DNA from 2 places in the Halopseudomonas sp. T1L2 genome. Region 2 is predicted to be linked to the other one. Evidence: riboswitches for the same ligand, from Rfam matches in the RefSeq annotation. Region 2 holds a riboswitch; the other holds the start of a gene.
The links. A riboswitch is a leader RNA that binds a small molecule or an ion and turns the genes downstream of it on or off. The one in region 2 is predicted to bind thiamine pyrophosphate.
Positions count from the first base shown of each region.

Region 1: it holds a riboswitch for thiamine pyrophosphate, as region 2 does, so the genes downstream of both, ACZ5WQ_RS05190 (sodium:solute symporter family transporter) here and thiC (phosphomethylpyrimidine synthase ThiC) in region 2, are expected to answer to the same signal.

Region 1 is NZ_AP040865.1:1,099,569-1,111,473, forward strand. It holds gene cyoB (cytochrome o ubiquinol oxidase subunit I) at 1-85, opposite strand, end outside; gene cyoA (ubiquinol oxidase subunit II) at 85-1,038, opposite strand; gene ACZ5WQ_RS05170 (group II truncated hemoglobin) at 1,621-2,052, shown strand; gene ACZ5WQ_RS05175 (GNAT family N-acetyltransferase) at 2,056-2,538, opposite strand; gene ACZ5WQ_RS05180 (multiheme c-type cytochrome) at 2,535-4,847, opposite strand; gene ACZ5WQ_RS05185 (GGDEF domain-containing protein) at 4,925-5,851, opposite strand; TPP riboswitch at 6,027-6,147, shown strand; gene ACZ5WQ_RS05190 (sodium:solute symporter family transporter) at 6,137-7,519, shown strand; gene ACZ5WQ_RS05195 (flavin-containing monooxygenase) at 7,673-9,181, shown strand; gene ACZ5WQ_RS05200 (3-hydroxyacyl-CoA dehydrogenase) at 9,198-10,154, shown strand; gene ACZ5WQ_RS05205 (MFS transporter) at 10,196-11,416, opposite strand; gene ACZ5WQ_RS05210 (hypothetical protein) at 11,533-11,905, opposite strand, start outside.
Region 2 is NZ_AP040865.1:2,027,867-2,039,771, forward strand. It holds gene ACZ5WQ_RS09495 (esterase-like activity of phytase family protein) at 1-1,018, opposite strand, end outside; gene parE (DNA topoisomerase IV subunit B) at 1,018-2,913, opposite strand; gene cpdA (3',5'-cyclic-AMP phosphodiesterase) at 3,057-3,857, opposite strand; gene ACZ5WQ_RS09510 (DUF1249 domain-containing protein) at 3,930-4,391, opposite strand; gene ACZ5WQ_RS09515 (NUDIX domain-containing protein) at 4,391-5,047, opposite strand; gene thiC (phosphomethylpyrimidine synthase ThiC) at 5,151-7,034, opposite strand; TPP riboswitch at 7,108-7,207, opposite strand; gene ACZ5WQ_RS09525 (TolC family outer membrane protein) at 7,428-8,864, shown strand; gene waaA (lipid IV(A) 3-deoxy-D-manno-octulosonic acid transferase) at 8,927-10,189, opposite strand; gene ACZ5WQ_RS09535 (NAD(P)/FAD-dependent oxidoreductase) at 10,326-11,504, shown strand; gene ACZ5WQ_RS09540 (aldo/keto reductase) at 11,501-11,905, shown strand, end outside.

The DNA of each region.
Region 1 (11,905 bases), 930 kb from region 2:
GGCCGGCAATCGCAACGACCGCCAGGGTGATCATGATAATGGGCTCGTGGAACGGCACGGCCTCGAGTGTCAGCTTGCCAAACATCAGTGGGTCTCCTCGGCAGCGTTCATGGGCATGCCAGCCATTTCTGCGCCTGCATGTGCCTCATGGCCTGCGTGACCCGCGTGGTCTTCGTGGCCGGCCGCGTGCTTACCGCCGTTGTGGTATTGCATGAGGATGGTGTCGTACAGGATCGGGCTGACGCTGCCGTAGTAGCGGACCGGATCGGCCTTGCTCGGCGCTGCCAGCGTCGGGTAGCTATCCAGGTCCAGCGTCTCGGTATTGGCTTTGACTTGGCTAACCCAGTCGTTGAAGCTCTGCTCATCGGTGGCGATGGCCTGAAACTTCATGTCGGAGAAGCCTTCGCCACTCAGGTTGGCGGAGAAACCGTCGTAGCTGCCTTCATGGTTGGCGATCAGATGCAGCTTGGTCTGCATCCCAGCCATCGAGTAGATCTGACTGCCCAGCGCCGGGATGAAGAAGGAATTCATCGCCGATTGGGAGGTAATCTTGAAGTTGACGGGGGTGTCGACCGGGAAGGCCAGTTCGTTGACGGTGGCGATGCCCTGCTCTGGGTAGATGAACAGCCATTTCCAGTCCAGCGATACCACCTGCACTTCAATCGGCTTTACGTCCGAGTCGAGCGGGCGGTATGGGTCCAGCTCATGGGTGGTCTTCCAGGTGATGGTGCCGAGGATGGCGACGATCACGCAGGGAATGATCCAGACCACCAGTTCAATCGCGGTGGAGTGGGACCAGTTGGGTCGATAGGTCGCCTTGGTGTTGCTTGCGCGGTACTTCCAGGCAAACACCAGGGTCAACACGATGACCGGAATTACCACGATCAGCATCAGCAGCGTGGCGGTGATGATCAGCGACTTTTCGTCGACGCCGACCTGCCCTTTCGGGTCCAGCAACACCATCTTGCAGCCGCCGAGCATCAGCAGCGGCAACCAGGCGAGCCGTTTCAGGATTGAAGTTATCTGCTTCGGGTTCATGTTGCAGCCTTAGTCGTTGAACAGGCCCTCGCGCCCGACAGGGAACGAGGTGCAACAGGCCCCAGTGATGTGCACCCACCAGCCGACCAATAGCCCACGCAACAGCACCCCGTGACGCTCCCGCATGAGCGTGTCAGGTGCTGCCGTGTGGTTTTTATGGGTCAGCGTAATGTCTTTGTGCAGACTGAGACGGCGTACAGCATCAATCGCCAAACTGGCCGCGGGAGCGGCGCCTTCCGTGGGGAACCAGAGCGACGCCTGGAACCTGTTGCGGAAAGTATTACAAAGTATTTCCGGAAGCCGCGCAATTGTAACAAGTAGTGACACAGGTCAATGCAGCACTTCATATTTGCGACTAAAGCATTCGCTGAAGACAAATGAGAAATGCTCGCAAGTCACGCATGGCGCGGGGTTCAAGCCTCAAGCGAGGTCCCCGCAACAGCTGTTGCAGGGGTGCGGCAATGTGCCGCGCTGGAAGACAGGTAAGCGCAGTGAGTGGCGTGCGGCGACAGGCCGCAGCACGGTTGCTGGAAAAAATGTGTCGAAGGCGTACCATCACGGCACTAACGCGAGGTGCTCAACATGACTCAATCCACGCCAGCTTATGGCACAGCAGATGCGTCCTATCAGGCCGCAGGCGAAATCGACGGCATACGTCGGCTGGTCGATGATTTCTACCAGGAGATGGACAGCTGGGAGGGGGCACAGGAACTGCGCGCTCTGCACGCGCCTGACCTGGCATCGGCTCGGGCCAAGTTGAGCGCATTTCTGTCAGGCTGGCTGGGCGGCCCGCGACTGTTTCAGCAGCAGTATGGCGGCATCAGCATTCCCGCCTTTCACGCCAAATGGGATGTAGGCCCGGAGCTGCGTGACCAGTGGCTGGAGTGCATGGCGCGGGCGATAGCAAAGCAGCCCTACTCTCCCGCATTTGCCAGCTATCTGCTGGAGCAACTGCGCGTGCCGGCCAACCGGGTGGTGCAGGCCAGTCAGGCGATGCGTCAGGCGCAGCAATAGCCGCTAGAGCGGCTTTTCCCAGAACATTGCCCGGCCCATTTCCGGCACCAACTGGTAACCCTCAAAGCCCAAACCCCGGTAGGAACGCTGTGCCGCCTTGTTGCCCTCCAGCACTTCCAGGGTGAGCTTGCAGCAACCTCGCTGGCGGGCAATGTCTTCGACCTGAGTCAGCATCTGCCTAGCAATGCCCTGCCCTCGCCAACGGCGTGACACAATCACGTCGTGGATATTGATGAGCGGCTTGCCCTTGAACGTGGAAAACCCCTCGAAGCAGTTGACCAGGCCAACATACTGGCCGTCGGCAACCGCGAGCACAAACAGGTAGTCCGTCCGTGAGGACAGCTTGCCCGGTAGTGATTCGAGCAACTCAGGGGCAAGCGCCGCAGCGCCACCCATAGGGTCAAGCGCATATTCAGCGAGCAACGACTTCAACGCCGTAGCATGTACTTCGTCGCCAAGATCGCCGACGATCACTTCCAAAGTCATTGCGTTGCATCCTTGTTCTGAAGCTGTTGCTGCAGTGTCAACAGGGTTTGGTTGGCAGGGGTCAAATCAAGCCCTTCGGCAATTAGCGCCAGGGCAGCGTCGCGCTGATCGGCACTGTCGAGCGCGACGGCCAGCACGTATCGATAGTGGGCATTCTGCGGGTCAAGCACAACTGCGCGGCGCAGCTCGATCAGGGCGTCGGCCATATTCTTGCTGCGCACCTTGAGCAGTCCCAGGCTGAAATGCAACGGGGCAGCCTCCGGCAACGCTTCCAACCCCTTGTTAAGCAGTGTTTCGGCCATAGGGTCGCGCATCGACGCGCGATACAGATCGGCCAGATTGATGTAGGCACCGATGAAATAGGGATCAAGCTCTAAGGCCCGCGCGTAGGCATCTTCCGCCAGCGCAAGCTGGTTACGCGCCTGATAGTACAGGCCGATGTTCAACTGTGCCGAAGGGTCATCGGCGATGGCTTGTTGCGCTTTGAGGTATTGCTGCTGCGCCTGGCGCAACTTTTCGATGTCATCACCCTGCATCTGCTCTGGCGGAATATCCAGCAACTGCGCGGCCGCCTGCAGCCTGACCACGCGTTCAGGCGCATCCAGCAGCGGGCTGGCAAGCTGCCAGCGGGTGACCGGCGGGTAACTGCCAATCGCCTCCAGCGCGCCCAGGCGAATCACCGGGTCCTTCGCACGCAGGGCAACAAACAGCGATTGGGCCACCTCCGGCCCCGGCCAGGCCTGCAGCAAACTGGCGGCCGTCGCGCGGGCGATCGCTGGCTGGCCTTCGTCGGCCAACAGCGTCAGCAGATCCTGCTGGGCGCCAACAGAGCCTGCTCGGCCCGCTGCCAGTGTGCGCGCATACTGCTGCAGCCCCTGCGGCACATGGCCATACCAGTGTTCGACGTGCTCTGCTGCCCACTCGGGGGGTTCGTCGCTGTGACACTGATTACAGGCGTTGGGCACGCCGAGGCTGACGCTCAGATCGGGGCGCGGGATACGCAGGCTGTGATCGCGCCGAGGATCCACTTCCATGTAGGTGGTGGTCGGCATATGGCAGTCCACGCAGGCGCTGCCCTGCACGCTGCTGTGAAAGTGGTGCTTCGGCGTCTGGTACTGGTCGGCCTGGTGACACTGCAGGCAGACACCATCGCCAGGGACCCTGAGCTCCAGCGAGTGCGGGTTGTGACAGTCACTGCAGGTCACGCCGGCCTGATACATTTTGCTCTGCAGGAACGAGCTATGCACAAACACCTCATCCTGAATCTGACCGTCCGGGTGATACAGCCCCTGATCAAGGGTTGCGAGCAGATAATTTTCCACCAGCAAACCGGCATCCTGCCGGTCATCAAACAGTTGCGCACGGCGGGAGTGGCAGGCAGCGCAGGCTTGAATTTCCTTCTCGCTGTCGCGCGGCTTGCTGCGGCTGGGCGTACCGTTGTCATCGTGCTGCCAAGTGACACCTTCGCGCTCATCAAAGCGCACCGCAAGCCCAAGGGTCGCGGCCATATCTGGATAAGCGTCAGGAGCAGCGGCCCACTTCAGGTGGTCTGAAGCCGGTCCGTGGCACGCCTCGCAGGACACGTCGATCTCGGCCCAGCGAGTGTCATAACGGTTGGTTGCGGCATTGAAGTTGCGTTCCAGATTGGTCGAGTGGCATTCGGCGCACATCAGGTTCCAGTTGAACTGACGCCCACTCCAGTGCAGCGCCTTGACCGGGTCGTCGCCATTGACATCAGGGTTGAGCTGGAACCAGCGCTGGCCACCCTCCCCAGCCGGCCGTGCATCCCAGGCAACACTGAACGCCTGATAACGGCCGCCCGGCATCGCCAGCAGATACTGCTGCAGCGGATAGACCCCAAAGGTGTACTCGGCAACATAGACCTGCTGGCGGCCATCCGGACCGAGTGTATTGACCAGAAACTGGCCGTCACGCTGGAAGAAGGTACTGGTTACGCCGCCGTAGCTGAAGCTGGCGTTATTGAAATCGCCAAGCACGGTATCGGCATTTGCTTCCTGCATGGCCTGATCGTGGTGCGACCCGACAAAGTCGGCGCTCTGCTCGACATGACAGGCGATACAGCTCTGACGGCCAACATAGTGCCGACTGCCGGCTGTGGTAACGTCAACGAAGGGCACATTTTGCTGCTCGGCGGTCAGAGCAGGCGCCTGCAAAGGGGGCTCGGCTTCCCCGGCAGTAAACCACCAGACAGCGACGGCCGAGAGAACAAGAACCAGCGGAAGCAGCAGGCGCCACAGCGGCGGTTCAGGGGCAAGGTGTCGGGCAGAGTGAGTCTTGTTACTGTCCATCGTCTGGCAACATCCCTATTGCAACAATGCGTCTTGCGGGCAACTCCGGTCGATGCAACGGTCTGACCCCGACAGCCTCAAGAGCCAATCTGTACCCAACCCTGATCCTCAATCCGGTTGCGACCCGTGCTTTTGGCTCGATAGGTTGCGATATCAGCGGTATTGAGCAGCAAATCCAGGCTGGCTTCACCGTTTTGCGACGCTGTAACCCCAAAACTGCAAGTAACCTGAATGGTCTCCTTACCGTGGCTCAACCTCAGCGCTTCGATCTTCGCTCTCAAGCGCTCCGCAAGCTCCCTCGCCTCATCCAGCCCCGTCGCCGGCAGAAGAATCGCAAACTCCTCTCCTCCGAGCCGAGCCGCAGCGTCAGCGGCCCGTGTATGCTGCTTCAGCACGCCGGCAAGCGCACGCAGAACAGCGTCACCGCCAGCATGGCCAAAACGATCATTGATTTGCTTGAAGTGATCGGCATCCAGCGAAATAAGCGCCACCGGGTGCCGTTGCCTGCGCGCCTGCTCAAGCGCCGCGTTGCCCAAAGCAAACAACGCTCGTCTGTTGGCCAGCCCAGTCAAGGCGTCCTCATTGGCGAGTTGTTCTGCCTGGCGCTGCGCTTGTGTGAGCTGGTCCTGCAAGTCCTTGATGTCGGAAATGTCGGTTGCGATTACGATTCTGACAAGACGCCCGTCCGGCCAGCGGGTTGCCTGATCACGGCACTGATACCAGCGGCCCGTGAGGGTGTTGCGGAATTCCCAGCGATGGACGCCGATTGGCACACCCTGTTCATCAACCAGCAATGGGTTGGTGCAAAATGCGCACGGCCCTGTCTGGCCCTTCTGCAGTACCTGCCAACATTTTCGCGCACCCGGCTCTCCCCATTTTTCACGCCCGTAGGCGTTGAGAAACAGAAGCTCGTGGGTATCCATATCGGCGACATAGACCAGCGCATCAAGACTGTCGAGCACGGTCTCGATGGCAAGCCTGTCCACATTCTGGTTGTCTGGCATTTTTTTTGTCTGCGGAGCTCCGGCCGGCAACGTCACCTGCACACTGTTGGCGGTGTTGCCATGAGTACGCGAATCGCGTCTGCTGGTCAGACTGTGTGCAATCCGATTATGCGGCAGCTTACGTGGTCTGGCCAATCTGTGACATCATCTTGCAGTTAAACATCTATCCCACTTTATTTGTCGCCAGGGGTGTCCGGTGCCATGCATCGGGCTGAGAACACGCCAAGCCCAGGCTGGCCAAACCCTGGAACCTGATCCGGATCATACCGGCGGAGGAAGCGCGACATGTTGTACCTGACGATTGCAGCCCTGGCTGCGGTTCTGCTTTTGTTTGTCTGGGTTGGTCTGCGAACCCGCCGAAACGAGGCTCTCGACGACTTTATTACGGCGCGCAATAGCCAGAACCGCTGGGCCATTGGCCTATCGTTTCTGGCCTCAGGCATGGGTGGCTGGATCCTCTTTGCTCCACCGGAAGTCGGCGTACTGGTCGGTCCCCTTGGTCTGGCCGGGTATGCGCTGGGCGCCGCCCTGCCCTTTATCGTGTTTGCCCTGTGTGGGCCCGCTATTCGTCGAAGACTGCCGGCAGGGCGAAGTATTGGCGAGTTCGCCGAGCACTGCTATGGCGGCGGCGTACGCCGCTGGGTCGGATTGATATCACTGTTGTACATGGCCTGTTTTCTGGTCGCGGAATTGACCGCCATCGGCGCCATTACCGCGATGCTGTCCGACATCAATGGCAGCCTGATTGTCATCGGCGTTGCCGTAACCACGCTGATCTATACGGCCTGGGGCGGTCTGCGGGCCAGCATGACAACCGACCGCTGGCAGGGATGGCTGCTGATTGCGCTGATGTTGCTGGTCGGCGGCGTTGCTGCGACGCGGCTGCCCGCCTTCAGCCCGGATACGGCGCTTCCCGGCATACCCGCGTCGGCCGCGCTCGGCGTTGCGCTAACCCTTGTCATTGCCGTCACTGCAGCCAACCTGTTCCATCAAGGCTACTGGCAGCGGCTCTGGGCCGCGCAGGACGAAAAGGCACTGGGCCAGGGCGCGCTGATCGGCGGTGTGGCGACCATTCTGGTTGTCGCGCTGGTTGGCGGCCTCGGTATCATGACGGTCATGAGCGGTGCAGATGTTGGCTCCCCACCCATTCCGTTCTTCGCGATGCTGCGTGATGCCCCCGGCTGGCTGGCGCTGCCGGCGCTGGTGCTGGCAATCACCCTGGTTGCCTCCTCGGTCGATACCTTGCAGAACGCTATCGTGTCGCTGGCGGTCACAGAGCGAAAAGGACTGAGTCTTGCCGCTGCTCGCTGGTTTACCTTTGTTCTGATGATTCCGGTGGTGATTATCGCCCTGCAGGGCATCTCGGTTCTGCGGCTGTTTCTGATTGCCGATCTGCTTTGCGCCACTGCGGTTGTGCCGGTCCTGCTAGGCCTGTGGCAACGGATGTCACCGGCAGCTGCGATAGCGGGTGCACTGGCAGGGCTGGTCGGCGCAGTGCTGCCCGGCTGGATTGCAACTGGCAGCGCGCTTCAGGGGCTGCTGCTTGCCAGCTTCCCGGACACCGTTCCGACCCTGCCGCCGTTTCTCGGTGCCCTGGCTGCCTCGGCACTGGTCAGTGTACTTTTCGCCCTCTTGCTGCCTGCCAGAAAGCCCGAACTCGCCGGCTAATCAACCGCGCAGCCGTGCCGCACGGCTGCGCACCTGCCTCCCTCTTTGGCACTAAATGCCGATTAATTTGCCGTTTTGAACCAGCCAGCCATGGGGCCTGGCTGGCAGTCTATAGTCGTCCGTACGCACCAAAAATAAAAAGAGAACAAGACGATGACCAATGAGCACTTCGATGTGCTGATTATCGGTGCCGGCCTCTCCGGTATCGGTACGGCTGTGCACATATCACAGGAATGCCCCGGCAAACGATTGGCAATCCTCGAACGCCGCCAGCGCGTTGGCGGTACATGGGACCTGTTCAGCTATCCCGGAATACGCTCCGATTCTGACATGTTCAGCTTCGGTTACGATTTCAGGCCGTGGAATGACCTGAATACACTCGCCGACGGCCAATCCATTCGTAGCTATATCAGTGAAACCGCCAGCGAGTATGGCGTCGACAAACTGATCCGCTTCGGGATCGAAACCGAGCAGGCTCAGTGGTGCAGCGAGCAGCAGCAATGGATCGTCAGCGCCCGGGATCTGGATACCGGTCTGGCCCGCCACTTCAGTTGCGACTTCCTTATCAGTTGCACCGGTTACTACGATCACAAAACCGGCTATCTGCCCGACTTTCCGGGCGTGGAGCAATTCCAGGGGCAATGCATTCACCCCCAGCACTGGCCGGCCGATCTCGACTATCGGGACAAGAGGGTCGTTGTCATCGGCAGCGGCGCCACTGCTGTCACAGTCGTGCCCGCCATGGCCGATCAGGCAGCCCACGTCACGATGCTGCAGCGCTCTCCATCCTACGTGATGACCGTACCGGCACGTGACAAGTTGACCGAAGTTCTGCGCAAGATCATGCCCGAGCGGTGGGCCAATGATCTGGCACGCAAGCGCAACATCCTGATCCAGCGCTGGCTGTTCAAGGCCGCCAAACGGTGGCCGGAGCGTATGCGCAGCTATCTGCTCAGACAGGTCGCCAAACAGTTGGATGATCAGGCCAACATGAAACACTTCACTCCCAGCTATATGCCCTGGGACCAGCGCCTGTGTGCGGTGCCGGACGGTGATCTGTTCAAGGCCATCAACAGCGGCAAGGCATCGGTGGTGACAGACCGCATTGACCGCTTTACCGAGCACGGCATCAGACTCGCCTCCGGCAAGGAGCTGGAAGCCGACATTGTCATCACCGCCACCGGACTGAAGCTGCAACTGCTGGGGGGCACGCAGCTTCTGATCGACGGCAAGCCGTTCGATCTGCAGCAGCAGATGACCTACAAGGGCGTGTTGCTGCAGAACGTACCGAATATGGCGTGGATTTTCGGTTATACCAACGCGCCCTGGACGCTGAAAGCCGATATTGCCGCGCGCTACGTCTGCCGATTGATCAACCACCTGCAGGCAACAGGAATGCAAGTGGTTACACCTCGGGACCATCAGGGCTGCGCAATTGCGGACATGTCGGTCATGGGCGCACTGGAGTCGGGCTACGTGCAGCGGGCGAATGCGATTCTGCCCCGCCAGGGTCGGAGCCTGCCATGGCGTCTGCTCAATGCCTATGAACAAGATCGTGTGATGTTGCTCGACGAGGTGCTTGAGGACGACAACCTCGAATTCCTGCCGCGCAACTCAGAATCCGGTAACAAGACAGCAGGCAGCAACAGCCGGGCAGCATAACAATGGGGATAATGCTTTGAACAACTCAATACAAAACCTGACAGTACTGGGCGCCGGCGTACTGGGCGGCCAGATCGCCTGGCACAGCGCATACAAGGGCAAACAGGTTGTGGTCTATGACCTGTTCGATGAAGGGCTGGAGCGCTGCAAGATCGCACATCAGCAGTATGCAGCCATTTACCAGAAAGACCTTGGCGCCACTGACGAGCAAATTGAACAGACTCGCGCCCGCTTGCGTTACAGCACTGATCTGGCAGATGCGGTCGGGGCTGCCGATCTGGTGATTGAAGCCGTGCCCGAGATTCCCGAGGTCAAGTCACAGGTCTATCGTGACATGGCTCCCCTGCTGCCCGCCGAGTGCCTCATTGCCACCAACTCATCAACGCTGCTGCCGAGCCAGTTTGCCGAGGATACCGGGCGGCCTGCCAACTACTGCGCGCTGCACTTCGCCAACCTGATCTGGTCGATCAACCTTGCCGAGATCATGGCTCACGCAGGGACAGGCGAGCATACCCTGCGCAGCATCACGCGCTTTGCCATTGAAATAGGGATGATTCCGGTGCCGGTACGCAAACCGCAGAACGGCTATGTCATCAACTCGCTGCTGGTGCCACTGCTCTCGGCCGCACAAACCCTGGTAACCAACGGCGTTGCCACACCGGAAACCGTCGACCGAACCTACATGGTGATGAACCGCGGAGCGAGCATGGGCCCGTTTGGCGTGATCGACGTCGTCGGCATGAAGACCGTCTACGACATCACCCAGTATTGGGGAAGCCTTAATCAAGACGAGCAGGCGCTCAAGAACGCGGATTACATCAAGCGCCACTTTCTCGATCAGGGCAAGCTAGGACTACAGACCGGCAGTGGCTACTATCAGTATCCAAACCCGGCCTACGCTGATCCGGACTTCCTCGTCGAGCCGGGGCTGGAGGTCATCGATGAGATCGTCAGGCTGACGCTTCCCTCATAAGCATTTCGGTGGCGAGGCCGTCTGGCCAAGCCACCAGGCCGTTATTGAGTTTGAACCTCGGTTTGGCAGGGTTTATCCGGATCAAAGACCAGCAACACGATCAGGGCCAACAGCGGCATTGCGCCGCCCAGCAGGGAGGCCACGAGCCAACCGCCGCTGACATAGGCCCACGCCCCCGCGGCGGAACCCACCGCTCCGCCAACAAAGAATGTCGCCATATAAATGGCATTCAATCGGCTGCGCTCGGCTTCACCCAGTGCGTAAATCGCACGCTGGCCAAGCACGACGTTACCGGATACTCCGAGATCAAGCAGCACCGCAGCGGCAACGAGTAACAGCAGTGACAGCGCTGAGCCGGGCGCGACGATATGCGTCATGGCAAAGGCAACCATCACGCAAAGCATCGCGCTGATCGTAGCCACACGGGTCAGCCCACGATCTGCCAGCCTGCCGGCAACAGGCGCAGATACCACGCCAGCGACGCCTGCCAGCGCGAACAGTGCTATACCTGACTGCGACATATCAAAGTCAGGCCCCGCCAGCAGCAGCGGAGTGGTTGTCCAGAACAGGCTGAAGGCGCCAAACATCATCGCCTGATAAAGCGCCCGACGCTGCAGTATCGGAGTATGTGCCGCCAGCGTTGCCATCGAGCGCAGCAGCGCCAGATACCCCATGCTGGCGGTCGGAATACGGCGCGGAATGAGGCGATGCATCACCAGTACCAGCAACACCATCAGAGCGGCCGAGATGAAGAACATCCAGCGCCAGGATGACAGATCGGCAACAAAGCTCGATATCGGTCGGGCCAGCATGATGCCGAACATCAGTCCGCCCATCACATTACCGACCACCTGCCCGCGTCGTTCCGGCGAAGCAAGGTGGGCCGCCAGCGGGACAATAATCTGCACCGCAACCGCGCCAATGCCGATTATCAGCGAACACAACAAAAACTCGAGTGCACTCTCGGATAACGCCGTACCAACCAGAGCCAAAGCCAGCAGCAACACCATTGCGCTGATCAGCGCCCGGTTTTCCAGACGATCGGCCAAAGGCACTACCAGCAGCAGGCCGACGACATAACCGATCTGGGTCAGCGTCACTATCAGGCCGCTAGCTTCAGGGCTCATGCCCAGCGACGCGCTGATGGGCCCCACTAAAGGCTGGGAATAATACAGGTTGGCGACGATAAGGCCGCAGCAGGCAGCCAGGAAGAACATCAGTCCACTGGCAATACCGCGGGTGTTGTCGGATAGGTCTGGCATGGCAACTCTCAATACCTGGGTGTGCAGGGGGAGCCATACTACGCCTATTTATTCGTATTTTGTCGAACTAAAGTCACGGACGTCGTGAACAGACTGTTGCAGCAATCAAACAACGCTCATTCATTAAGCAATTTGAGCATGCTGGCGCGCTGCTCATCGCTGAGCGCTTGCTGCTTCATTGCCTTGGCAAGACTGGCATAGGCCGTACTTAATGCAGAGGAAAGGCTGGCGAGCTGGCTGCGCAGCCCATCCATCAGGGTGCTGCGCTCCTCGTCCGGTAGCCCCTGCTGACGCGCCAACTCAGTGATTTGCTGCTGTACCTCGGCAATCTGCTGTTTGAGTTCGCGAATGTGCTTGAGCAGCCGCTTGATGACTTCAGGCAAATCACTGTCGTCGATATCCTGATTGCTGCTGCTTTTCAACGCCTTTTCAGCCCGCTCCGACAGCGCGACCTTGACGCTTTCTGCAATTTCCCGATTGCTTTGCGGC
Region 2 (11,905 bases):
GATAGCCCTCACGCCAGTCGTCAGGCAGAGCAAAGTGGAACAACCAGGGCCGCGTGTCACCATCCGGACGCGCCCGGCCGTTGTTATCCAGACCGATGATGATGCCGTCATCGCTGATCAGCAGTGCTTCGGCCAATCCGAAGGGAGCGTCCGGATAGAAATACGGTTCGACCAAAACGCTCTGGGCAAAGGACCAGCAGCGCTCACGCTTGCCCGATAGCGGATTGCGGCGGCAGACCTGATGCGCATTGCGCTCCAGCGTCCACAGCCGCCCCTGCCAGAACACCAGATCAGAAAAATCCACCGGCATCACTTCTCGATTCAAAATACCGGGACCAAAGGGCTCGGTTGGCAGGAATCGACGCTCCGCCAGCAGGACACAACCGGCCAGCGGGCATTTCCATTCATCGCCCTGACGTTGCAACTTGATCAGGCCCCGCGCCTGGCGCTCGGCAGCGAGCCAAAGGGTTCCAGCCTCGGCGTCAACCGCGATGCCTTCAGCCAGCGCGTTTATCTGCTGCCATAAGCCACGCGCCTCACCTTCGGTGTAAACGGCCGCATCCAGCGTCAGCCATTCACCGGTCACCGCTTGCTCAGCCGACGGCGGCAGACGCAACACCCCCAACTGGCTTTCGCTCACCAGATAGCGGTTGCCCTGGCTGTCGCACGCCAGACCCTCGAAATCCAGTGCCGGGCCACTCAGACCGCGCAACCAGGCACCTGCAAGCAGTTGCACAGGCAGCATCGAAGGCGCTTGTGCCGGCAGCAAAAACGCTTCAACCTCAGCCTGGTAGCTGTCTTCGGCACGTTGCAGCACAAACAGACTGCTATCTTCGCGATCAGATACAGCCAGCAAGCGCCCGTCGCAGCGCTGCAGTGCAGACAGATTGCCGCGCGGCATGCCATCCAGCGGCAAGGCAGACTCCAGCTGCAACTCCGGGGCGCGCTCAAATGCCAGCGCAGCACCGCTGACTGCCATCAGGAATGCGCCAAGCAGGCGCAGACGGATGCCACTCATCAAAGCAGCACCTCAGCCAGATTACCCTTGCTCTCGAGCCAGACCTTACGGTCGGAGGAACGCTTTTTGGCCAACAGCATGTCCATCAACTGCTCTGTATCCTGCGTCTCATCGACAGTCAGCTGCACCAGTCGGCGGGTTTCCGGCGCCATGGTGGTTTCGCGCAGCTGCAAGGGGTTCATTTCGCCCAGGCCCTTGAAGCGCGTTACCTGAATCTTGCCCCGCTTGCCCTCGGCTTCGATACGGTCGAGGATGCCCTGCTTTTCGGCATCATCCAGTGCGTAGTAAACATCCTTGCCGATGTCGATACGGTAGAGCGGCGGCATGGCCACAAACACATGACCGGCTTCAACCAGCGGGCGGAAATGACGGACAAACAAGGCACACAGCAACGTCGCGATGTGCAGGCCGTCCGAGTCCGCGTCGGCGAGGATACAGATCTTGCCATAGCGCAGTTGCTCGAGACTGGCCGCGCCCGGGTCAACCCCGATGGCAACCGCAATGTCGTGCACTTCCTGCGAACCCAGCACCTCACTGGATTCCACTTCCCAGGTATTCAGAATCTTGCCGCGCAGCGGCATGATGGCCTGAAACTCCTTGTCTCGCGCCTGCTTGGCGCTACCACCGGCGGAATCACCTTCCACCAGAAACAGCTCCGAGCGCTTGCTGTCCTGCCCGACGCAGTCCGCCAGCTTGCCCGGCAGGGCAGGACCCTGGGTAATGCGTTTGCGCTCGATCTTCTTGCCCGCCTTGAGCCGACGCCCGGCATGGCTGATCGCCATCTCGGCGATCTGCTGGCCGATCTCTGCGTGCTGATTCAGCCACAGACTGAAGGCATCCTTGACGACACCTGATACGAAGGCAGCCGACTCACGGGACGACAGTCGCTCCTTGGTCTGGCCGGAGAACTGCGCCTCGGCCATTTTCAGTGACAGCACATAGCTGACCCGCTCCCAGATATCCTCCGGCGCCAGCTTCAGACCGCGCGGCAGCAGGTTGCGGAATTCGCAGAACTCGCGAATCGCTTCAAGCAGCCCTGCGCGCAGGCCATTGACGTGGGTGCCGCCCTGGGCGGTCGGGATCAGGTTGACGTAGCTTTCCTGGACCAGCTCACCGCCTTCGGGCAACCAGAACACGGCCCAGTCCACCGCCTCCTGCTTGGCACTGAAACTGCCGGCGAAAGGTTCTTCCGGCAGTTTTGGCCATTCGGCGCAGCTGTCGACCAGGTAATCGCGCAGACCGTCTTCGTAGTACCAGCTGATCTTTTCCCCGGCCTGACGGTCGTCAAAGTCGACCTTGAGGCCCGGGCACAGTACAGCCTTGGCCTTGAGCAGATGCTTGAGCCGGCTGATGCTGAATTTGGGGGAATCGAAATATTTGGCATCCGGCCAGAAGATGACCGTGGTGCCGGTATTGCGCTTGCCGACGGTACCGATGACCTCCAGCTCACGGACCTTTTCGCCATTCTCGAACGCCATGGCGTATTCCTGTCCATCGCGCTTGACCCGGACCTCAACCCGCAGCGAAAGCGCGTTGACCACCGAGATACCAACCCCGTGCAAACCGCCGGAGAACTGGTAGTTCTTGTTCGAGAACTTGCCGCCGGCATGCAGGCGGGTAAGGATCAGCTCGACACCCGAGACGCCCTCCTCAGGATGAATATCCACCGGCATGCCGCGCCCATCATCGCTGACCTCAAGCGAATTGTCCTGATGCAGTACCACACTGATGCTGCGGGCATGCCCGGCGAGTGCCTCGTCGACACTGTTGTCGATGACTTCCTGCGCCAGGTGGTTGGGACGCGTGGTGTCGGTGTACATGCCCGGTCGGCGGCGCACCGGATCGAGACCGCTGAGTACTTCAAGCGCATCCGCGTTATAGGTCGAATCTGACATGGTGTGAGCAGGTATCCTTCTTGAATTTCTTCAACGCCCACCCGCCTGCCTGACTGACTGACGCCGGCCATCGGAGTGAGCTTGCATGGGGTCACATAGTATCCGGCGAGCGGACTGCCTGCCACCGTCAGTGCGGCTGCAACTCAATAGCCCACTGCTCCCGGCTCAGGCAAAAACAGGCCTTCCGGAAGGCGGCGAACAGCCGTTTCGATACGACCGTCGTCGTACAGACGCAGCCAACGATAACCAGGCGCCAGCGTATCAGTAGCAAAATCGCTGCTGCCCGCGGCAAACTGGACGCAGGTGGAAGGCGTGGCCAGCAGACGCAAATGACCAAGCTGCTGGTCGAACTGCTGGTGAATATGGCCCCAAAGCACCACCTTTACCTCGGGGCGATGCTGGATACGGCCCAGCAAGTCCTGCGGATTGAGCAGCCCGATCGGCGCCATCCAGTCGCTGCCGATGTCGACCGGCTGGTGATGCAGACAAACCATGACGTGGCGCTCGTCTGCTGACGCCAGTGCGTCATCCACAATCTGGAGCTGTGATGCTGCCAGTCGGCCAGGCACGGCACCGGAAATACTGGTATCGAGCAGAACAATTCGCCAGTTGCCGAGGTCAACCCAGGGCCGGCTAAGGCCAAGAGGCCTTCCAACCTCGGCCATCAATTCGGCGTCATCGTGATTGCCGGGAATCCAGTAGCAGGGTGCGGGCAGGCGCTGGCTGGCGGCGATAAACCGACGGTAGGCATCTTCGCTGCCATCCTGGGTTATGTCCCCGGTCGCCAGCACCACGTCCATCTCGGGTGTCTGTTCAAGCACCATATCAATGACAGCGTTCAAACTGGCGTGCGTATCCAGCCCCAGCAGGTCAGCACCCGCATCGGCAAACAGGTGACTGTCCGTCAACTGCACCACGCAGACGAAATCCGCCCCTAACGACATCGTGCCCCCACTTCTCGCTCCTTGTTTACACTCAATCTTGGCCGTTGCCGCCACAGGAATCCAGCGATTCGGTCACAGACCCTGGCCGGCAATTGATAACGGCTGCGCGCTTTGTCCATTGCGCTGACAGTATCCCAGCCACTCCCCGAGAAACTGATTCAACTGAAACTTTTCGTCCGGCTGCAACATCTGCTCGTTCGGATAGGGGTACACCCCCCGAAACCGGCGACTGTTATAGGCCGCAACCACCTCCGCCAGGCCCGCATCGTGATAAAGCCGAACTTCCATACTCGGCGGTGTTACCCACTCGTGCCGCCGCTCGTGAAACAGCTGCAGCGTCGAGGTATAGGGGCAACGCTCAAGCACGCGCATGACCAGCGCCTGAACCGCACCATCGCCAGCATCGACCACAATGCGGTGCTCATCCTCCTCGTGCATACGCGGCATCAGCTTCAGCAGCTTCCAGTAATTGCTCTCGCACAGCGCCTGCAGGCCAATCAGGTCAACGTGATAACGGGGCTTGCGCAAGGTCATCATGGCTGGGGCCCCGCCTCGGCGCGCAAGCGCTCGGCATGCAGCTGCAGCCACTGCAGCGCGATGATGCTGGCGGCATTGTCGATCCGGCCATCCTCAACCGCGGCAATGGCCTCGGCCCGCGGCCACAGGCTGACGCGAATATCCTCGCCTTCCTCGGCCAATCCGTGAATACCGCCCGCACCACGACTGTCGACCAGCGCACAATACAGATACACACGCTCGTCACTGCCGCCGGGGGACGGGAAATAGCGGGTAATGGGGTGCAGAGACAGCAGCGTCAAACCGGCCTCTTCCTGCGCTTCGCGGTGAGCGACCTGCTCCGGCGCCTCATCGGTATCGAGCAGGCCGGCGACCAGCTCCAGCATCCACGGACTGTCACTTTTTTCCAGCGCACCCACCCGCACCTGCTCGATCAGCACCAGCTGATCCAGCCAGGGGTCGTAGGGCAACACACAGACAGCGTCGTGGCGCACGAACAGCTCACGGCGCAGTACCGGGCCCCAGCCACCGTCGAACAGACGATGGCGCAGCTGCAGGACATCCAGGCGATAGAAACCACGGAAGCCATCTTCCCGGCTGATGATCTCCACGTCGGCACGCGTAAAGGACAAGGCAATACCCCCAAAGGAAACGAATCGCAGCAGATCAGGCATATCCATAACGGAGCAGGATCGGCTGCCGAGCGTCTAAGCTCGCATATCTTTCGGGGCAACGGCAAGGGTTCAGACGTGCCAGAACCCTCGCCGCACTGACTTGCTAGAGCTTGTGGTAGAGCTGCGATCCGGTAGTGCGAAACTCCTGCGACTTGGCCTTCATGCCCTCTTCAACCGCCAGATCAACCGCAGCGATGCGCTGTTCGGCTGCGTATTCGCGCACTTCCTGGGTGATCTTCATAGAGCAGAACTTGGGGCCGCACATCGAGCAGAAGTGCGCCACCTTGGCCGACTCCTTCGGCAGCGTTTCATCGTGGAAGGCACGCGCGGTATCCGGATCCAGACCCAGGTTGAACTGATCTTCCCAGCGAAACTCGAAGCGCGCCTTGCTCAGGGCGTTGTCACGAATCTGCGCGCCCGGGTGCCCCTTGGCGAGATCGGCAGCGTGGGCGGCGATCTTGTAGGTAATGATGCCGGTCTTGACGTCATCCCGATTCGGCAGCCCCAGGTGTTCCTTGGGCGTTACATAGCACAGCATGGCGCAGCCGAACCAGCCGATCATCGCCGCACCGATACCGCTGGTGATGTGGTCGTAGCCGGGAGCTATATCGGTCGTCAGCGGACCCAGGGTGTAGAACGGTGCCTCATCGCAGCACTCCAGCTGCTTGTCCATGTTCTCCTTGATCAGTTGCATCGGCACGTGGCCCGGACCTTCGATCATGACCTGCACATCGTGCTTCCAGGCGATCTTGGTCAGCTCGCCCAGGGTTTCCAGCTCGCCGAACTGGGCTTCGTCGTTGGCATCGGCAATGGAGCCGGGACGCAGGCCATCGCCGAGCGAGAAGCTGACGTCGTAGGCCTTCATGATTTCGCAGATGTCCTCGAAGTGGGTATAGAGGAAATTCTCTTTGTGGTGCGCCAGACACCACTTGGCCATGATCGAGCCACCGCGCGACACGATGCCGGTGACCCGTTTGGCGGTCATCGGCACATAGCGCAGCAACACGCCAGCGTGAATGGTGAAGTAATCCACGCCCTGTTCAGCCTGTTCGATCAGCGTGTCGCGGAAGATGTCCCAGGTCAGGTCTTCGGCCACGCCGCCAACCTTCTCCAGCGCCTGATAGATCGGCACGGTGCCAATCGGCACCGGCGAGTTACGGATGATCCACTCGCGGGTTTCGTGAATATTCTTGCCGGTCGACAGGTCCATGACCGTGTCGGAGCCCCAGCGAATACCCCAGGTCATCTTCTCGACCTCCTCCTCGATGGAGGAGCCCAGGGCCGAGTTACCGATATTGCCGTTGATCTTTACCAGGAAGTTGCGGCCGATGATCATCGGCTCCAGTTCCGGGTGGTTGATGTTGGCCGGGATAATCGCTCGACCACGGGCGATCTCTTCGCGCACGAACTCGGGGGTAATTTCCTTCGGAATACTTGCGCCGAAACTGTGACCGGCATGCTGATCCTTGAGCAGCCCCGCATCACGCGCCTGCTGCAGTTTCATATTCTCGCGAATCGCGACGAACTCCATTTCCGGCGTAATGATGCCGCGGCGGGCGTAGTGCATCTGCGTCACGTTGCAGCCGGCCCTGGCGCGGCGCGGCGTGCGCACGTGGGCAAAACGCATGTGGTCGAGTGACGGGTCAGCCAGACGCGCGGCGCCAAACTCGGACGTCAGCCCCGGCAACACTTCTGTATCACCACGTTCGTCGATCCAGGCACTGCGTACATCGGCAAGCCCCGCGCGCAGATCGATGCTGACGCCCGGATCGGTATAGGGGCCGGAGGTGTCGTAGACCAGCACCGGTGCGTTGGCCTCGCCACCAAAGTCGGTTGGCGTGTCGGCCAGGCTGATTTCCCGCATGGGTACGCGGATATCCGGGCGCGAGCCGGTCAGGTAGACCTTGCGGGAATTGGGGAAAGGCTGGGTGGCGGCGCTGTCGGCACCGGAGGTGGCGATGGCGGTATCAGGCAACGTGCTGTTCATTATTGTGCTCCACTGCGTTGAGGTGCGCAGGGAACCGAATGACCACAACCACCCCAACCCGGACGGACTGAAGCCTGCGATCGATCTCGATTCCTACGCCGGTACTAACCGGTTCAGGTTCAACGGGTATCATCTCAGCCCCCTGCAAGCAGGCAGCACCCCGTCAAGATGTCCGCACAGTCTAGAGATATGCTGTTACCGTCTCAAGCCCACGACAGATATCCCTTCCCGACACGCAGATCAAAGCGCCAGTGATGGCTGACAAAATCCGCGAAAACGTCAGCAAAAGTCGCAACAACAGATTGTTCCCAATTGTGTCCCCCAAAGCCGCTTGACCCCGGCCCCCGACCCTTTTAGCCTTGCCTGACCTCCTCTCATGCGAAGGATTCGTGCATGTTGCGTCCGCTTACCGTTGCACTGCTGCTGGCCGGAGCTCCCGCTCACGCCGCTGCCAATACCGATCTGATGACCGTTTACCAGCAGGCGGTGCTCAACAGCGCTGACCTGGCCGCAGCACAAGCGGATGCACTGGCCCGTCAGGAAGCCCTGCCCCAGGCCCGCTCGCAGCTGCTGCCCAACCTCGGCGTCGCCGCCGGCGCCTCACGCCAGGACCTCGACATTGATAACGTAGGCGGCGACGAATACTCCAACCACCACTATCAGGCCAGCCTTACCCAACCCCTGTTCCGGGCTGACCGCTGGTTCAGCTACCAGGCCGCCAAGTCGGTGAGTCAGCAGGCCCAGCTGGAGTTCTCGGCGACCCAGCAGAACCTGATCCTTGAGGTCTCCCAGGCCTACTTCAACGTCCTGCGCGCTTCAGACAACCTGGCAACGGCAAAAGCCGAGGAAAAAGCCTTTTCCCGCCAGCTGGAGCAGGCACGGGAGCGTTTTGAAGTCGGCCTGTCCGCACGCACCGACGTCCTCGAGGCACAGGCGGGATACGACAGCGCCCGCGCAGCGCGCCTGACCGCCCAGACCAATCTGGACGTCAGCTACCAGGCGCTGACCCGTCTGACCACTCAGGACTACGACAGCCTGTACGGCATTAGCCACGAGCTGCCGATCCTGCCGCCGACACCGGCCAGCATGCAGCAGTGGGTCGAAACCGCCGCCGAACAGAATCTGACCCTTCAGGCCAGCCGTTACGCCATCGACAGCGCCGAAGACAGCCTGCGCAGCAGCAAGGCCGGCTATGCACCGGTCGTCGATGCCTTTGTGCGCTACAGCAAAGACAACGGCGGCGCCAGTATCGCCGGTACCGGTCAGGCCAGCACCGATACAGAGCTGACCAGCTTTGGCGTGGAACTGAGCATGCCGCTGTTTACCGGCGGCCTGACCACCTCCCGCGTGCGCGAGTCGACCTACCGCCTGACCCAGGCCGAGCAGAGCAGCGAGGCGCAGCTGCGCCGGGTTGTGGAAAGCACGCGCAACCTCTACCGCACCGTCACCTCCAGCGTTGATGAAGTGGCCGCACGGCGTCAGGCCATCGTCTCCGCCAAGGCCGCGCTCGACGCCACCCAGACCGGGTACGAGGTCGGCACACGCAACGTGGTGGATGTGCTGGAAGCCCAGCGCAACCTGTTTCGCACCGTGCGCGACTACAACACCGTGCGCTACAACTACATCATCAACAACCTCAGCCTGAAGCAGGCGGCCGGTACACTCAGCCCGCAGGATCTGCAGGACCTGTCACAGTGGCTGAACCCGAACTACGACCCGGATCGTGACTTCATCCCGCAGACAACCGAAGAGGAAGCCCGGCAGATGTCGATGGGCGGCCAGCCGCAGCCGCCTGCCATGCCAGCCAACGGCGACAGCAGCACGTTCTGAACGCCGGGCACAGAAACAAACACAGCGCCCGACGGCGCTGTGTTTGTTTCTGTGCCGAGTATTCAAGGCAACAACCGATCAATCCCCTGCAGCAAACGCTCCAGCGCCCCCTGATTGTCAGCCACTACCGCCTGCCCGGCCTGGCCCGCGCGCTGACGCGCAGGGCTGTCCTGCAACCATTGCTGTACGGCGACCGCCAACGCACCCTCGTCAGCTACCACCTGCAGGGCGCCTGCGCCTTCAAGCAACTCGCTGATTTCGGTGAAATTGAAGCGGTGCGGCCCGGACAACACCGGCAGCCCCAGTGCCGCCGGCTCAAGATAGTTGTGACCGCCGTTCGGCACCAGAGAGCCGCCGACAAACGCCAGATCAGCACAGGCGTAGAGAAACACCAGCTCGCCCATGGTGTCGCCAACCAGCACCTGCTGGTCAGCAGCCGGCAGCGCACCACTGCTGCGCCGTATCATACCGAACCCTGCCTCACTGACCTGGCGCGCGACCGAATCAAAGCGCTCGGGATGCCTCGGCACCAGAATCAGCAGCGCATCGGGCAGCGTATCCAGTACCTGACGATGCGCTCGCAGCACCTGCTCATCCTCACCAGCATGGGTGCTGGCCGCAATCCATACCGGGCGGTCGCTGCCCCAGCGCGCGCGCAGCTCCTGCGCCTGCTGCACCTGCTGCGGATCGGGACGAAAATCGAACTTGATGCTGCCAGTCACCTGCATCTGCTCGCGCCCCACACCCAGCTCGATAAAACGCAGAGCCTCGGCCTGGCTCTGCACGGCAACCCAGTCCAGCGCCGCAAACATTGGCCGAACCAGCGCGCCTACCCGCTGATAGCCACGGGCGGAGCGAGCCGACAGCCGCGCATTGGCCAGCACCAATGGCACCCTTGCGCGCCCGGCCTCGGCCACCAGATTCGGCCACAGCTCGGTTTCCATGATGATGCCGATCTTTGGCTGCAGCCGGCGCAATAACCGACGCTGCAGCCACGGCAGGTCATAGGGCAGATAGGCGTGACCAACCTGACCGCCGAACAGCTTGCGGATCTGCTCGGAACCGGTCGGCGTCATGCAGGTGACGGTGATCGGCAGCGCCGGATACCGCTTGAGCAATTCACGCACCATGGGCGCGGCGGCAATACTCTCGCCGACCGACACCGCGTGCACCCAGATTCCGCCGCTGCGCACATCGCCTCCCAGAGCAAAACGTTCGGCCCAGCGGCGGGCATAGGCAGGCGCCTTGATCGCGCGATACAGCAGACGCAACAAAATCAGCGGCAGGCAAAGGAAGAAAAACAGGGTATAGAGACGACGGGCCATGAAAGCATCCTGTAGCAGCTAGGCGTCCGGTAAGGGCTGCGCTAAAACAGCGCTGGCTCCTAGGGTAACAGATGTGACCAGGCAGGCCCCCAGTGACTATACTAGGGAGCCTTTTTAACCAGAGCTGCGGGAGCACATGAGTACAACCCTGGATACTGACATCTGCATTATCGGCGGCGGCGTCGCCGGGCTATGGCTCAACGCACGCCTGCGCAAGGCTGGCTATCATACCGTGCTGATTGAGCGTGGCGCCCTGGGAGGCGGTCAGAGCGTCAAGTCACAGGGCATCATCCATGGCGGTATCAAGTATGCACTCGGTGGCAAGCTCAACGCCGCAACGGAGGCGATCGCCGACATGCCCAACCGCTGGCGGCAGTGCCTGACCGGCGAAGGCGAACTGGATCTGAGTGGCGTGCGGGTGCTTTCCCAGCACCATTATCTGTGGTCGCCCGGCAGCCTGATCAGCAATCTGGCCGGTTTTTTTGCCAGCAAGGCCCTGCGCGGGCGGGTGGATCAGATCAAGGGCAAGGCGTTACCCACCGTATTCAACAACCCGGGCTTCAAGGGCAAGGTGTATCAGCTCGGTGAGCTGGTACTGGACGTGCCGGATGTCATCCAGCGTCTGGCAGAGCTCTCGGGCGACAGCCTGATCAGCGACAATAACCCACACATCCTGCGTGACGACAGCGGCGAGATAGCCGGGATTCAGCTGGCCGGCACACGGGTTCGCGCGAGCCGTTATGTGCTTACCGCCGGTGAAGGTACCGAAGGCCTGCTGCAGGACTGGGGCGTCAGCGAGCCGGCAATGCAGCGTCGCCCGCTGCAAATGGTGCTGGTCAAGGGCCCGGATCTGCCACCCCTGTATGCCCACTGTCTCGGCGCCAGCCCCAAGCCGCGCCTGACCGTCACCACTCACCCCTGTGAAGACGGCCAGTGGTGCTGGTATCTGGGTGGCGACCTCGCAGAGCAAGGGGTCAATCAAGCACCGGACCAGTTGATCGACCAGGCTCGCCGCGAACTCCGTGAGCTGCTGCCGTGGATCGACCTGAGCGCGTGCCAGTGGACCACCCTGCCGGTCAACCGGGCCGAGCCGGCCCAGAGCGGGCTGGTACGCCCCGATAACGCCTACGTTCAAGCCTGCCACAACGCGCTGATCAGCTGGCCGACCAAGCTGGCCCTGGCACCCAATCTGAGCGATCTGGTAATGCAGGAACTGAACCGCCAGCAGGTAACATCGACCGGGCATCCACCGCTGCCGCCAGACCTGCCGCGCCCACGTGTGGCAGCACCGCTTTGGGACGCCTGCTTCCAATGAGTACCCTGCACCCCTTCTACCGCACCCTGGGAGACACCGGCCTGCGCCTGTCTCCCCTCGGGCTGGGTACCGTCAAGATCGGCCGTAATCAGGGCGTAAAGTATCCGAACGGTTTCGACTTGCCAGACGACGACGCTGTGCGCAACCTGCTCGCGCTCGCACATGATCTGGGCATCAACCTGCTGGACACCGCGCCGGCCTACGGCACCAGCGAGCAACGCCTTGGCCCCCTGCTCAAGGGCCAGCGGGACAACTGGATCATCTGCAGCAAGGTTGGCGAGGAGTTTGTCGAAGGCCAGTCGCATTTTGATTTCTCGGCCAAACATACCCGCCATTCGGTAGAACGGTCACTGCAGCGCCTGAGCACCGATCGACTGGACCTGGTACTGGTGCACTCCGAC